Regions from separate parts of the Streptomyces sp. NPDC051217 genome, predicted to be linked through region 1. Evidence: riboswitches for the same ligand, from Rfam matches in the RefSeq annotation. Region 1 holds a riboswitch; each other region holds the start of a gene.
What was found. A riboswitch is a leader RNA that binds a small molecule or an ion and turns the genes downstream of it on or off. The one in region 1 is predicted to bind thiamine pyrophosphate.
Positions count from the first base shown of each region.

Region 2: it holds a riboswitch for thiamine pyrophosphate, as region 1 does, so the genes downstream of both, ACIBBB_RS21895 (thiamine ABC transporter substrate binding subunit) here and thiC (phosphomethylpyrimidine synthase ThiC) in region 1, are expected to answer to the same signal.
Region 3: it holds a riboswitch for thiamine pyrophosphate, as region 1 does, so the genes downstream of both, thiO (glycine oxidase ThiO) here and thiC (phosphomethylpyrimidine synthase ThiC) in region 1, are expected to answer to the same signal.

Region 1 covers NZ_JBITEV010000013.1:164,963-170,069, forward strand. Annotated here, with positions in the region: gene ACIBBB_RS26760 (IclR family transcriptional regulator) at 59-790, shown strand; gene ACIBBB_RS26765 (SsgA family sporulation/cell division regulator) at 943-1,377, shown strand; gene ACIBBB_RS26770 (YibE/F family protein) at 1,405-2,709, opposite strand; TPP riboswitch at 2,781-2,923, shown strand; gene thiC (phosphomethylpyrimidine synthase ThiC) at 2,918-4,708, shown strand; gene ACIBBB_RS26780 (MFS transporter) at 4,986-5,107, shown strand, end outside.
Region 2 covers NZ_JBITEV010000009.1:275,831-280,937, forward strand. Annotated here, with positions in the region: gene ACIBBB_RS21885 (phosphatidate cytidylyltransferase) at 1-438, shown strand, start outside; gene rlmN (23S rRNA (adenine(2503)-C(2))-methyltransferase RlmN) at 614-1,726, shown strand; TPP riboswitch at 1,782-1,906, shown strand; gene ACIBBB_RS21895 (thiamine ABC transporter substrate binding subunit) at 1,987-3,081, shown strand; gene ACIBBB_RS21900 (ABC transporter permease) at 3,240-4,853, shown strand; gene ACIBBB_RS21905 (ABC transporter ATP-binding protein) at 4,853-5,107, shown strand, end outside.
Region 3 covers NZ_JBITEV010000004.1:117,012-122,118, forward strand. Annotated here, with positions in the region: gene ACIBBB_RS11850 (thiazole synthase) at 1-693, opposite strand, end outside; gene thiS (sulfur carrier protein ThiS) at 699-911, opposite strand; gene thiO (glycine oxidase ThiO) at 1,017-2,276, opposite strand; TPP riboswitch at 2,273-2,387, opposite strand; gene ACIBBB_RS11865 (NAD(P)/FAD-dependent oxidoreductase) at 2,551-3,714, shown strand; gene ACIBBB_RS11870 (Rv2175c family DNA-binding protein) at 3,828-4,193, shown strand; gene thiE (thiamine phosphate synthase) at 4,362-5,021, shown strand.

The DNA.
Region 1 (5,107 bases):
CTGGGGGTGACCTTTGGCCACAGCGACCACGCCAGCTGCCCCTACCCTCATCGGTTCGGTGCGGCGTGCGCTGCGCCTGCTGGAGTCGGCCGGCTCCCATCCGAGCGGCGCCCCGGCGAAACAGCTGGCCCGGGAGGCCGGTCTTCCCCTCCCCACCGCCTATCACCTGCTGCGCACCCTGACCCACGAGGGATATCTGCGCCGGGAGAAGGGCGTGTTCTTTCTCGGTGACGCGGTGGACCGCCTGGTGAACGGCGAGGTCTCGGGGGCCGGCCGGGCCCGGCGCACCATGGTCGAGTCGATGGAGCACTGCCGCGATCTGATCGGGGCGCCGGTGTACTTCGCGATCTACCGCGAGGGCGAGATCGAGATCGTCGCGGTGGCCGACAGCCCCGCGGCGCCCGCCGTCGCCGAGTGGGCCGCCTTCCGCGAGACCGCGCACGCGCACGCGATCGGCCAGTGTCTGCTGAGCCAGCTCGACGAGGAGGCCCGCCGGGACCATCTGGACCGGTATCCCGTGGGCCCGCTCACCCCCTACTCCGTCGCCGACCGGCGCACACTGCTCGCGCGCCTCGGCGCCATGAGGCGTACGGGACCGGTGCTGGAGCGCCAGGAGTACGCGCTCGGCCAGGTCTGCGCCGCCGTACCGATCAGGGCAGGGGCGACGGTCGCGACCCTCGCGACGTCCGTGCCGCTGCATCAGGAGGAAAGACTGCTTCCCGCTGTCGAACTGCTATGCAAAGAGATCGGAAGCATGATCGGCTCGCTGGAATTCTCTATCAGTATCTGAAATATCACTCCTTGTGATCCGTTACAGCGTGCTGGACGATTAAGAAGAGGATCAAGGGGCATCAATACCGGACGTTTCACCCCTGAAACCCCCGAAATCTCTCTGAATTTCTTACTCTCCGTAACTTTCCGTCTTCCACTGCGGGGTACATGATGCGCGAGTTGGTTCAGGCCGAAGTCCTGATGAGTTTCCTTGTCTCCGAAGAGCTCTCATTCCGAATTCCGGTGGAACTCCGTTACGAGACGACGGACCCCTACGCGGTGCGGATGACGTTCCATCTGCCCGGCGACGCCCCGGTCACCTGGGCCTTCGGCCGTGAGCTGCTGATCGACGGCATCAACGAGCCCAGCGGCGACGGCGACGTGTACATCTCGCCGACCGAGCCCGAAGAGCTCTCCGACGTCCACATCAGGCTCCAGGTCGGCGCGGAGCACGCGCTGTTCCGGGCCAGCGCCCCGCCGCTGGTGGCCTTCCTCGACCGTACGGACCGGCTGGTCCCGCTCGGCCAGGAGATGGCGCTCGGGGACTTCGAGACCGACCTGGAGGAGACGCTCGGCCGCATCCTCGCCGAGGAGAACGCGGGCTGAGCGCCGCCCCCGCGGGCGCCGTCGCGGCTACGCCTTGCGGCGCCGTCCACCGCGGCCACCACCGCGCGGCGCCGACGATCCCGGCCGGTCGGCCGAGACCACCAGCGCCGCCAGTGCCGTGGTCACCGGGACCGACGCGACCAGACCGATCGACCCCACCAGGGTCCGTACGATCTCCTCGGCCACCAGCTCGCTGTTGGCCACCGTCCCCACGCTCGACTCCGCGATCGAGAAGAGCAGCAGCAGCGGCAGCGCCGCGCCCGCGTAGGCCAGTACGAGCGTGTTGACCACCGACGCGATGTGGTCGCGTCCGATCCGGATACCCGCACGGTAGAGCGCGCGGGGCCCCATGTCGGGGTCCGCCTGACGCAGCTCCCACACCGCCGACGTCTGGGTGACCGTCACATCGTCCAGCACACCCAGCGATCCGATGATCACGCCGGCCAGCAGCAGACCGCTCATGTCGATCTCCGGGAACAGCCCGTGGATCAGCCCGGTGTTGTCGTCCGTGTTGCCCGTCAGGCTCGCCCAGCCGATGAACAGCGAGCCCAGCAGCCCGATCAGCAGCAGGGAGATCAGGGTGCCGAGCACGGCGACGGACGTACGGGCCGTGAGGCCGTGGCACAGATACAGCGCGATCAGCATGATCGCGCTCGCGCCGACGACCGCCACGATGAGCGGGTTCGAGCCCTGGAGAATCGCCGGCAGGATGAAGAGCGTCAGTACGGCGAACGAGATGACGAGCGCGACCAGTGCCATCAGCCCGCGCAGCCGCCCCACCACGATCACCGCGAGCGCGAAGATCCCGGCCAGCAGCGCCATCGGCACCGTGCGGTCCACGTCCGTGACCGAGTACTGGAGATCCTTCGGCGCGTCCGGCGCGTAGGCCACCACGACGTCCTGATTCACGTGAAACTGCCGCGGCGCGTCCGGCTGGACGACCTCGACGAACCTGCGCCCCTTGTCCTTGCCGCTCTTCACCTCCACCGTCGCCTTCTCGCAGTCCCCGTTCTGCGCGCGCTCCGCCTCCCGCCCCTGCGGCGTCGACGTATCGCCCGTCGACGGGACTTGAGCGGCGTTCACGTCACTGCAGTCGACCTGCTCGATCTTCACCACCTGGCCCTGCTGGGTCTGCCGGTCGAAGCCGACACCGGTGCGTTCGTGGGCCGGGGTGCCGCCGGGCCAGAGCACGATCAGACCGACAACGACGGCCGTCGCGAAGGGAATCAGCACCGCGGCGATGACCTTGCGCAGGTGTCTGGAGACCGGCGCGGCCGGCCCATGACTGTGCGAGTGGCCGTGCGGATCGGGTGTCTGCGGGGATGGGGTCACCGACCGATCATCGCAAGAACGGTGTAGGCCCTCTGTTCAGCACGCCCGATAGCGCGTTAGCGTGGTGGTGCCTTTACACACGCGGGAGCTCGGAGCACCGGGCTGAGAGGACGCTGACTGTGGAGTTCCGGGGTCTCCCCGGATCCCTGAGCTGCGTCGACCGCCGAACCTGTTACCGGGTAATGCCGGCGTAGGGAGTAGGTCTCATATGACCGTTCAGGACACACGCACGTCTGCCTCCAACGGCTCCGAGGGCTCGGAGCCCTCGGAGGGCTCCAGGGCCATCGGCTGGCACAAGGGATACGTCGAGGGCTCACGCCCCGATCTCCGGGTGCCGGTCCGTCAGGTGCATCTCACCAACGGCGACGACGTGACGCTGTACGACACGTCGGGGCCGTACACCGACCCCACCGTCGAAACCGACGTACGGCGCGGGCTCGCACCGCTCCGGGAGAACTGGATCATCGGCCGGGGCGACACCGAGGAGTACGCGGGCCGCCCCGTCCGCCCCGAGGACGACGGGCTCAAGCACACCTCGCCGCGCGGTGGACTCCGCAATCTCGACGCGGTCTTCCCCGGCCGCCCGCGCCAGCCGCGCCGGGGCCGCGACGGGCAGGCGGTGACCCAGCTCGCGTACGCCCGGCGCGGCGACATCACCCCGGAGATGGAGTACGTCGCCATCAGGGAGAACGTCGCGCCCGAGGTCGTACGGGACGAGATCGCGGCCGGCCGCGCCGTACTGCCGGCCAACGTCAACCATCCCGAGATCGAACCGATGATCATCGGCAAGCGGTTCCTCGTGAAGGTCAACGCCAACATCGGCAACTCCGCGGTCACTTCCTCCATCGAGGAGGAGGTGGACAAGATGACCTGGGCCACCAAGTGGGGCGCCGACACGGTCATGGACCTCTCCACCGGCCGCAACATCCACACCACCCGCGAGTGGGTGCTGCGCAACTCCCCCGTCCCCATCGGCACCGTGCCGCTCTACCAGGCGCTGGAGAAGGTCGACGGCAAGGCCGAGGAGCTGACCTGGGAGATCTACAAGGACACGGTCGTCGAACAGGCCGAGCAGGGCGTCGACTACATGACCGTCCACGCGGGCGTGCTGCTGCGGTACGTGCCGCTGACGGCCCGCCGCAAGACCGGCATCGTCTCGCGCGGCGGCTCGATCATGGCGGCCTGGTGCCTGGCGCACCACAAGGAGTCGTTCCTTTACGAGAACTTCGAGGAGCTGTGCTCCATCCTCGCCTCGTACGACGTGACGTACTCCCTCGGCGACGGGCTGCGCCCCGGGTCGATCGCCGACGCCAACGACGAGGCCCAGTTCGCCGAGTTGCGGACGCTGGGCGAGCTGAACACCATCGCCAAGCGGCACAACGTACAGACCATGATCGAGGGTCCGGGCCATGTCCCGATGCACAAGATCAAGGAGAACATCGACCTCCAGCAGGAGATCTGCGAGGAGGCGCCGTTCTACACGCTCGGCCCGCTGACGACGGACGTCGCCCCGGCGTACGACCACATCACCTCCGGCATCGGCGCGGCGATGATCGCCTGGTGGGGTACGGCGATGCTCTGCTACGTGACCCCCAAGGAGCACCTGGGCCTGCCCAACCGCGACGACGTGAAGACCGGTGTCATCACGTACAAGATCGCGGCGCACGCGGCGGATCTGGCCAAGGGGCATCCGGGGGCGCAGGAGTGGGACGACGCGCTGTCGGACGCGCGGTTCGAGTTCCGCTGGGAGGACCAGTTCAATCTGGCGCTCGACCCGGACACGGCAAGGGAGTTCCACGACGAGACGCTGCCCGCCGAGCCGGCGAAGACCGCGCACTTCTGCTCGATGTGCGGACCCAAGTTCTGTTCGATGCGGATCTCGCACGACATCAGGCGCGACCACGGAGGTTCGCAGGACGAGATCGAGGCGGGCATGGCGGCCAAGTCGAAGGAGTTCGCGGCGAGCGGCAACCGGGTCTATCTGCCGCTGGCGGAGTGACCGGCGGCGCCTGACGACGGATGCCCCCGACCGGAAGACCGGTCGGGGGCATCCGTGTCTCCGTGTCTCCGTATGTCCGGGGCCCGCGGAACTCGGTGCTCCGGCTCCGTAGGTCGTAGCCGGGACTCCCACCAAAGTGGTGGTTGAGGCCGCGAAAGGTGGGGATGGGCCGGAATCCCTTGTACCGGGCAGTGGCGAACGTATCGGATGAGTCCTGTAGACGGCAGGCGGCAGAGCGCATCACCGACATCCCCAGCGTTCCGAGGGACAGACCTGCATGGCCACAGAAGCCGGCACCGGACAAGCGACACCCGACTCGACACCGAACCCCGTCCCACCGGCGAAGTCACCGGCATCAGCGCAGGCACCGGCCTCGGCACTGCCGCCGCACTCCGGACT
Region 2 (5,107 bases), on a different contig from region 1:
GTCGCGATGATGCTCAAGGCGGACGACGGCGCGCAGCGCGTGCTGACGTTCCTGGTTCTGACCATCGTCAGCGACACCGGTGCGTACGCGATCGGCTGGCGCTTCGGAAGCCACAAGCTGGCGCCGCGCATCAGCCCCGGCAAGACCCGCGAGGGCCTGTTGGGCGCCGTGGGGTTCGCCATGGCGGCCGGTGCGCTGTGCATGCAGTTCCTCATCGAGGACGGCACCTGGTGGCAGGGGCTGCTGCTCGGTCTCGCCGTGGCCGCCAGTGCCACGCTCGGGGACCTGGGCGAGTCGATGATCAAGCGGGACCTCGGGATCAAGGACATGGGCACGCTGCTGCCCGGTCACGGCGGCATCATGGACCGCCTCGACTCGCTTCTGCCGACGGCCCCGGTGGTGTGGCTGCTGTTGGTGGTCTTCGTCGGCTCGGGCTGAGTCGTATCCCTACCGGTTACCCTGGTAAGGCCCGCCGTCCTGGACGGCGGGCCTTACTGCGCTCCGCGGTCGCGGAGCCCGTCACATGAGGTCTCCTGGCACCGGCAGTGTGCCCACGTCTCTCCCGCAGCCGGCGGGGAACACCGGCCTCGTCGTACCGAGGAGAAAACAGCTCATGGCACCGCCCAATCCCGGAGAGCTCACGTTCGTCGCGCCCCGTGGCGCCAAGAAGCCGCCGAGGCACCTCGCCGACCTCACGCCGGAAGAACGTCGCGAGGCCGTCGCGGCGCTCGGTGAGAAGGCGTTCCGTGCCAAGCAGTTGTCGCAGCACTACTTCGCGCGGTTCGCGAACGACCCCGCCGAGTGGACGGACATCCCGGCCGCCGCGCGCCAGAAGTTCGCCACGGAGCTGCTGCCCGACCTGATGTCCGTGGTGCGGCATATCTCCTGCGACGACGACACCACCCGTAAGACGCTGTGGCGGCTGCACGACGGCACGCTGGTCGAGTCCGTCCTGATGCGTTACCCGGACCGGGTCACCATGTGCATCTCCTCGCAGGCGGGCTGCGGCATGAACTGCCCGTTCTGCGCGACGGGGCAGGCGGGCCTCGACCGCAACCTGTCCACGGCGGAGATCGTGCACCAGATCGTGGACGGCATGCGCGCGCTGCGCGACGGCGAGGTCCCCGGCGGGCCCGCCCGGCTGTCCAACATCGTCTTCATGGGTATGGGCGAACCACTCGCCAACTACCGCCGCGTCGTCGGGGCGATCCGCCGGCTGACCGACCCCGAGCCGGACGGCATCGGTCTCTCGCAACGGGGCATCACCGTTTCGACGGTGGGCCTGGTGCCCGCGATGCTGCGCTTCGCCGACGAGGGCTTCAAGTGCCGCCTCGCCGTCTCGCTGCACGCGCCCGACGATGAACTGCGCGACACCCTCGTGCCGGTCAACACCCGTTGGAAGGTGCGGGAGGTGCTCGACGCAGCCTGGGAGTACGCGGAGAAGTCGGGCCGCCGCATCTCCGTCGAGTACGCCATGATCCGCGACATCAACGACCAGGCGTGGCGGGGCGATCTGCTGGGGCGGCTGCTCAAAGGGAAGCGGGTACACGTCAATCTGATCCCGCTCAACCCGACGCCCGGGTCCAAGTGGACGGCCTCCCGCCCCGAGGACGAGAAGGCCTTTGTCGAGGCCGTCGCGTCCCACGGGGTGCCCGTAACGGTGCGCGACACCCGCGGCCAGGAGATCGACGGGGCATGCGGTCAGCTGGCGGCGACGGAGCGCTGAGTGCGGCGTAGGGGCCCCGTTGAGGTCCATGTACTCTGGGGTTCGAACGAATTACATATTCCGACAGGGGAGCGCCACAGCGCTGAGAGTGCGGCAGAGGCTCGGGAAGAGCCTCACGATCGCAGACCCTCTGAACCTCGCCCAGGTCATTCTGGGTAGGAAGTTCGGTCATCACTCATGCTGTTGCGCCCTGCCCTGTTCCGGTCCGCCGGTGCGGGGCAGGGCCGCGTCTTCTCCTGGACACCCCAGGAGGAATTCAGTTGCGTACCACGAAGAAGATGGCGGTCGGCGCCGTCGCCGCGGCGCTGGGAGTCTCCGCGCTCGCCGCGTGCGGCGGCGGGTCCGAGGACGCCGGGTCGTCGGACGGGGCGAAGTCCAAGAGCGTGACGCTCGTCGCCCACGACTCTTTCGCGGCCTCGGACTCCGTACTGAAGGAGTTCACCGAGCAGACGGGCTACACCGTCAAGGTGCTGAAGAGCGGCGAGGCCGGCGAGGCGCTCAACAAGGAGATCCTCACGAAGGGTTCCCCACAGGGCGATGTCTTCTTCGGCGTCGACAACACGCTCCTCTCGCGCGCTCTCGACAACGGCCTGTTCACGCCGTACGAGGCGAAGGGTCTCGACCAGGTCCGCGCCGACGTGCGGCTCGACGACGCCGAGCACCGTGTCACCCCTGTCGACACCGGCGACATCTGCGTCAACTACGACAAGAAGTACTTCACGGACAAGAAGCTGGCGCCGCCGGAGTCCTTCGCCGACCTGACGAAGCCCGCCTACAAGAACCTTCTCGTCGTCGAGAACGCCGGGCAGTCCTCACCGGGGCTCGGCTTCCTCCTCGGTACCGTCGCCGCGTACGGGGACGACGGCTGGCAGGACTACTGGAAGCAGCTCAAGGCCAACGGCGTCCAGGTCGTCGACAGCTGGGAGCAGGCCTACAACGAGGACTTCTCCGGCTCGGCCGGCGGCAAGAAGGCGAAGGCGGAGCGCCCGCTCGTCGTCTCGTACGCGTCGAGCCCGCCCGTCGAGGTCCTGTACGCCGAACCGCAGCCCCAGGAGGCGCCGACCGGCGTCGCCACGGGGACCTGCTTCCGCCAGATCGAGTTCGCCGGTCTGCTCCAGGGGGCGAAGAACGAGGGGGGCGGCAAGGCACTGCTGGACTTCCTGGTGAGCAAGACCTTCCAGGAGGACATGCCGCTCAACATGTTCGTGAATCCGGTCGTCGACGGTGCGAAGCTGCCGGCGCTCTTCACCGACCACGGCGCCGTCGTCGATATGCCGCAGACCATGGACCCGGAGAAGATAGCCAAGAACCGTGACGAGTGGATCCAGTCGTGGTCCTCACTCGTCGTCAAGTAGGCGCGGACGCCGCCCGGAAGGGCGAGCGGAGCACGCGTACGGCTACGGGGCCGGTAGTCGGGAAGTCAGCTCGGCGGCCGGGCCGAGGACGGGGCCGGGACGCCGGCGCCGCGGTGCGTGCCGCGCGGCGCCGGGGGAGCGCCGTACGGCTCTGCCTCATGGCCGTGCCCGTCGCGTTCTTCGCGGTCTTCTTCGCCTACCCCGTCGTCGCGATCGTCGGCCGGGGGCTGAAGGCGGACGGCTCCTGGCACTGGGGCAGGTTCGGCGACGTGCTGGGCCGGCCCGACATCGGGCAGGTGCTCTGGTTCACGACGTGGCAGGCCGCGGTCTCCACCGCGCTCACCCTGCTGATCGCGCTTCCCGGTGCGTACGTCTTCGCGCGCTTCGAGTTCCCCGGCAAACAGCTTCTGCGCGCCGTCGTGACGGTGCCGTTCGTCCTGCCGACCGTTGTTGTCGGTACGGCGTTCCTCGCGCTGCTGGGGCGCGGCGGGCTGCTCGACGAACTGTGGGGCGTGCGGGCGGACACGACGGTGTGGGCGATCCTCCTCGCGCATGTGTTCTTCAACTACGCGGTGGTCGTCCGCACCGTGGGCGGCCTCTGGGCGCAGCTGGATCCCCGTCAGGAGGAGGCCGCGCGGGTGCTCGGTGCCGGGCGGCTCGTGGCATGGTGGCGGATCACGCTGCCCGCACTGGGCCCCGCCGTCGCCGCCGCGGCGCTGATGGTGTTCCTCTTCACCTTCACTTCCTTCGGCATCGTCCAGATCCTGGGCGGTCCGGCCTACTCCACCCTGGAGGTGGAGATCTACCGGCAGACCGCGCAGCTGCTCGATCTGCCCACCGCCGCCGTTCTGACGATGGTGCAGTTCGCCGCCGTCGGCGCGATTCTGGCCCTGCACGCCTGGACCGTACGGAGGCGGGAGACCACCCTGAAACTGGTCGATCCCGCGCAGACGGTGCGCAGGCCGCGGGGAGTCGGCCAGTGGGCGCTGCTCGCCGGCGTGCTCGGCACCGTCCTCCTTCTGATCCTGCTGCCTCTCGGCGTGCTGATCGAGCGGTCGCTCGACGGCCCCGCCGGGTACGGCTTCGACTACTACCGGGCGCTGCGTTCGGTGGAGGCGAGCGGCGGCACATTCCTCGTACCGCCGCTGGAAGCGGTCTGGAACTCGCTGCGCTACGCCCTCACGGCCACCGTCATCGCCCTGGTCGTGGGCGGGCTGGCCGCGGCGGCGCTCACCCGGCGAGCGGGGCGCCTCGTACGGGGCTTCGACGCGCTGCTGATGCTCCCGCTGGGCGTCTCCGCGGTCACTGTCGGTTTCGGGTTCCTGATCACGCTCGACAAGCCGCCGCTGGATCTGCGGGCGTCGTGGATTCTGGTGCCGCTCGCCCAGGCGTTGGTGGGGGTCCCCTTCGTCGTACGGATCATGCTTCCCGTCCTGCGAGCCGTGGACGGGCGGTTGCGCGAGGCCGCGGCCGTTCTGGGGGCGTCGCCGCTGCGTGCGTGGCGGGAGGTCGATCTGCCGATGGTGCGGCGGGCGGTGCTGGTGGCCGCCGGATTCGCCTTCGCTGTCTCGCTCGGTGAATTCGGTGCCACGGTCTTCATCGCGCGACCGGACCGGCCGACGTTGCCGGTGGCCGTCGCGCGGCTGCTGGGGCGGCCCGGTGATCTCAACTACGGGCAGGCGATGGCGCTGAGTACGGTGCTGATGGTGGTGTGCGCGGTGTCGCTGCTGGTGCTCGAACGTATCCGTACCGATCGTTCCGGAGAGTTCTGATGGCCCTGCTCACTCTTGAGGACGTGACGGTGCGCTTCGGGCACCGTACGGCGCTCGATGCGGTGGATCTTGAGATCGCGGCGCACGAGATCGTCTGCGTCCTCGGGCCGAGCGGCAGTGGTAAGTCCACCTTGCTGCGCGTCGTCGCCGGCCTTCAACCGCCGAATACGGGGCGCGTGTTGCTGGAGGGCACCGACCAGGTGGGGGTTCCGGTGCACCGACGGGGCGTCGGACTGATGTTCCAGGATCACCAG
Region 3 (5,107 bases), on a different contig from region 1:
CCGGCCCGCCTCGACCGCGTGCCGCATCGCCTCGGCCATCAGGACGGGCTCCTGGGCGCGTGTGACCGCCGACGCCAGCATGACCGCGGCGCAGCCCAGCTCCATGGCGAGCGCCGCGTCCGACGCCGTGCCCGCACCCGCGTCCAGGATGACGGGCACGCGCGCGTGGCCGGTGATCAGCTGGAAGTTGTGCGGGTTACGGATGCCCAGACCCGATCCGATCGGGGAGCCGAGCGGCATGATCGCCGCGCAGCCCACGTCCTCCAGCTTCCTCGCGAGCACGGGATCGTCGTTGGTGTACGGCAGCACGGTGAAGCCGTCGTCCACCAACGTCTCGGCGGCGTCGAGCAGTTCGATCGGGTCGGGCAGCAGTGTCCGTTCGTCGGCCACCACTTCGAGCTTGATCCAGTCGGTGCCCAGCGCCTCACGCGCCAGCCGGGCGGTGAGGACGGCCTCGCCCGCGGTGAAGCAGCCCGCCGTGTTCGGAAGCACCCGGATGCCGAGGCGGTCGAGCACGGACAGCACTGAGCCCTGCACGGTGGGGTCGAGCCGGCGCATGGCGACGGTGGTGAGTTCGGTGCCGGACGCGGTCAGCGACCTTTCCAGTACGTCGAGGCTGGGCGCGCCGCCCGTCCCCATGATGAGCCGGGAGTCGAGGGCGGTGCCGCCGATGACGAGCCTGTCGTCGGACATCTGGTTCAGCCTCCCTGGACAGCGGTGAGGACTTCGACGCGGTCGCCGTCGGACAGGGTGGTGGCCGACCAGCGCCCGCGCGGGACGACGGTCTCGTTGAGCGCGGCGGCGACGCCCGACGGGGCGGGGGTGAGGGTCGCGACGAGGACGTCGAGGGTGACGGGGCCGGCGAGGACGCGGGCCTCTCCGTTCACCGAGACGGTCACGGAGGGGTTCACGGGCGGATCGGCGGAGGGATCGACGCACGGATCAGTGTGCGGGTTCACCGACGGATTCACGGACGGATTCACGGTGTCTGTCATGCGTGCTGCTCCTGACCTACGTCAGACGGCGGGGGAGAGGCCCGGCGAGGGGCGGGGCGCGAAGGCGGGCGAGAAGCGGTCCGGTGTGAAGGGTCGTGCGTCGTCGGGGAGTTCGCCCGTCGTGAGCACGGTGGCCATCACCTGGCCCGTGACGGGCGTCAGGAGCACCCCGTTGCGGTGGTGCCCGGTGGCCAGATGCAGGCCCGGCAGGGCGGTCGGCCCGAGCAGGGGGGCATTGTCCGGTGACGTCGGCCGCAGCCCGGCGCGGGTCTCGGTGAGCGGCAGTTCGGTGATGCCGGGGAGCAGTTCATGGGCGTCGCGCAGGAGTTCGTACACCCCGCCCGCCGTCACCGTCGTGTCCCAGCCGAGCTCCTCGCTCGTGGCGCCCACGACCAATTCGCCGTTCTCGCGGGGCACCAGATAGATGTGGCTGCCGCGGACCTCGGCCCGCAGTGTCCGGGACAGGAACGGCGCGTACGGGCGCGGCACCGTCAGCCGCAGGACCTGGCCCTTGACGGGCCGTACCGGCGGCAGGACGTCGTCCGGCACTCCGGCGAGCCGTCCGCTGAGGCTGCCACCGGCGATGACGACCTGCTCGGCGTCGAGATCGGCGCCGCCGCCGACGGTGACTCCGGCGGCCCGGTCCCGAACCACCCGCAGCCTCTCGGCCCAGGCCCGGTGGAAGACCACCCCGGCCCGCTCGCAGGCCGTCACGAGGGCCGCCGCGAGCCTGCGCGGGTCGATCTGGTGGTCGCCGTCGGCCCGCAGGCCGCCGCGTACGCCCGGAGCGAGCATCGGCTCCAGCCGCCGGCACTCGCGTCCGGTGAGCCATTCGGACTCCAGACCCGACCTCTTTTGGAGGGCGTGGAGTTCACGCAGTCGCGCGCGGTCGTCGGTGTCGAGAGCGACCGCGAGCGTGCCGCAGGCGCGGTAGCCGGTGTCCTGGCCGGTGGCGGACTCCAGCTCGGCGACGAAGTCGGGATAGAGCCGCGCCGAGGCGATGTTCAGTCCCAGCAGGGTCTGCTCGCCGTGGTCGAGTTCGCTGACGGGGGCGAGCATCCCGGCGGCGACCTGGGCGGCCCCGCCGCCCGGCTCGGGATCGACGACGGTGACGCGGAGCCCGCGCTGCGCCGTGCGCCAGGCGGTGACGAGGCCGATGACGCCGCCCCCGACGACCAGGACGTCGGTGTGCCGGGGACCTGGGCCGGCGGACGGGTCCGGAGACCTGCCCGGAGACGGCTCCGGACCGGATTCCCCCAACGGAACGTGAGATGAGCGCATGGGCGTCCAGCTCCTCCCTTCGCCGGCATGACCCGGATCAGGTTCGTACGGTCGGAGGCCGCGTCAGCCTCCCTCTCAGCCCGGTGCGTACGGGCTCCCGCGAGGTGTGAAGTCTCTTGTTCGCTACTGCCGATAAGTGCTTCCGGGTCAGGGTAACCCCCGGTCGCCGTGCCCTGTAAGGGAGTCGTCGTCCCGGCCGGGTCCTTAAGGTGATCAGGTGAACGAGCAGCGGAAGCAGGCGGACGGGCGGCGCACCGTCATCGTCGGCGCGGGCATGGCGGGTGTGCAGACCGCCGTCGCACTGCGCGAACTGGGGTACGGCGGCCCCGTCACCCTCGTCGGAGCCGAGCCCCACCAGCCCTACGACAGGCCCCCACTCTCCAAAGCCGTCCTCCTTGGGACGGCGGAGGGTTCGGCTTTCGACGTGGACTTCGACGCGCTCTCCCTGGAGCTGCGGCTCGGGCTCGAAGTGACCGGCGTGCGCCCCGAGGACCACGAGGTGGACACGGAGGCGGGGCCGGTCCCGTACGACGTACTGGTCCTCGCCACCGGCGCCGAACCGGTCACGCTCCCCGGCGCGAAGGACGTGCCCGGTGTCCATCTGCTGCGCACCCTGGACGACGCCGCGCGGCTGCGCCCCATCCTGGACCGCGGGAACCAGATCGTCGTGGTCGGCGCGGGCTGGATCGGCGCCGAGTTCACCACCGCCGCCAGGGAGGCCGACTGCGCGGTCACCGTCGTGGAGGCCGCGGACCGTCCGCTCGCCGGCGCACTGCCGGCCGAGGTCGCCACTCCGATGGAGGACTGGTACGCGGAGAGCGGCGCGGAACTCCTCACCAACGCGCGCGTGGCGGGCGTCCGGCCCGGCACGGTGTTCCTCGCCGACGGCCGCGAACTGGCGGCGGACGCGGTCGTCGTGGGCATCGGCGCCAGACCCGCCACGGGCTGGCTGGCGGGTTCCGGCATCGTGACCGGCCCCGAGGGTGCCGTCACCGCCGATGACCGGCTGCGTACCTCACGGGCCGACGTGTACGCGGTCGGGGACTGCGCCTCTTTCCCCTCGGCCCGCTACGGCGAGCGGCTGCTGGTGCACCACTGGGACAACGCGCTCCAGGGGCCGCGCACGGTCGCCGCCGACATCGTGGGGGAGGCCCACGAGCCGTACGACCCCGTGCCGTACTTCTGGTCCGAACAGTTCGGCCGCTTCGTGCAGTACGCGGGCCACCACGCGCGGGCCGACACGCTGCTGTGGCGCGGCGACCCGGCGACCGCCGCCTGGTCGGTCCTGTGGCTGCGCGAGGGGGCGCTGGTGGCGCTGATGACCGTCGGCCGGCCGCGTGATCTGGCGCAGGGCCGCAAGCTCGTCGCGTCGGGCGCGCGGATCGACACCGAGTGGGCGGCCGACCCCGCCGTACCGCTGAAATCGACCGTTCTCTGACCTCTGCCGATCCCGCCCCCGCGCTGTCGTCCCCCGGCCGACGCGGTGCCCGGCGACCCGTTCGGTGCCCGGCTCGGCTTCCGACTGTCAGTCCGGGATGGCAGGCTTGTCCTGTGACTGAGATTGACGCAAAGATCGATGCTCTCGTCCCTGCCTGGCTTCACCTGCCCGATATCGCCGAGATGCTGGATATCGAGGTGACGCGTGTGCGTCAGCTGGTGAAGGAAGGCACGCTGATCGCCGTGCGCCGCGGGGAGAACCGCGCGCTTCAGGTGCCGGCCGCCTTCATCGACGGCAACAAGGTCGTCAAGGGCCTCGCCGGGACCTTGACGCTCCTGAGGGACGACAGCTTCACCGACGAAGAGATGCTTGAGTGGCTCTTCACTCCCGACCCGTCCCTGCCGGGCACGCCCGCGCAGGCCCTCAGCGAGAATCGCGGTACGGAGGTGAAGCGCCGCGCTCAGGCGCTCGCCGTCTGACGACACCACCACCGGCCGTACGCGGGGCGGGGCGCTCCGCCCCGCGTACGGCCGGCCCAGAGAACCGATCCGACAGACATTGATCCGCCAGACATTGATCCGAGCACGGCCGTCCGGGGACGCCGATCTGGGCCGTCCGAGGACACCGATCCGACGGGGGAGACCCGCATGCCCGCAGCGCCCAGCGCACTCGATCTGCTGTCCGACGCCCGGCTCTATCTGTGCACGGACGCGCGGAAGCGGCAGGGGGATCTCCCCGAGTTCCTGGAAGCCGTCCTCACCTCCGGTGTGGACATCGTGCAGCTGCGTGACAAGGGCATGGAGGCGGCCGAGGAGCTGGACCACCTCCAGGTCTTCGCCGACGCCTGCCGGCGTCACGGCAAGCTCCTCGCCGTGAACGACCGGGCCGACGTGGCGCACGCCATCGGCTCCGACGTGCTGCACCTGGGCCAGGGCGACCTGCCCGTGTCCGCCGCCCGCGCCATCCTCGGTACGGACCTGCTGATCGGCCGCTCCACGCACTCCGAGGCCGAGGCGATGGCGGCGGCCGGTGAGCCCGGCGTGGACTACTTCTGTACGGGTCCCTGCTGGCCCACCCCCACCAAGCCCGGCCGGCACGCGCCGGGGCTCGACCTCGTGCGGTACGCGGCATCGCTGGCCACCCGGCGCCCGTGGTTCGCGATCGGCGGGGTCGACGCGGGCAACCTCGACGAGGTGCTGGACGCCGGGGCCCGCCGGGTCGTGGTCGTCAGGGCCGTGACGGAGGCGGACGATCCGGCCATGGCGGCGGCCGGTCTCGCCAAGCGCGTTCGCGACCGCGTCGCCTGACACCGGGCGCCCGACATCGAGCGCCTGACCCCCGGCGCCGGAGGCGCGCACCCCGTCCGTCCTCGATCTTCGCTGTCCGCACCGTC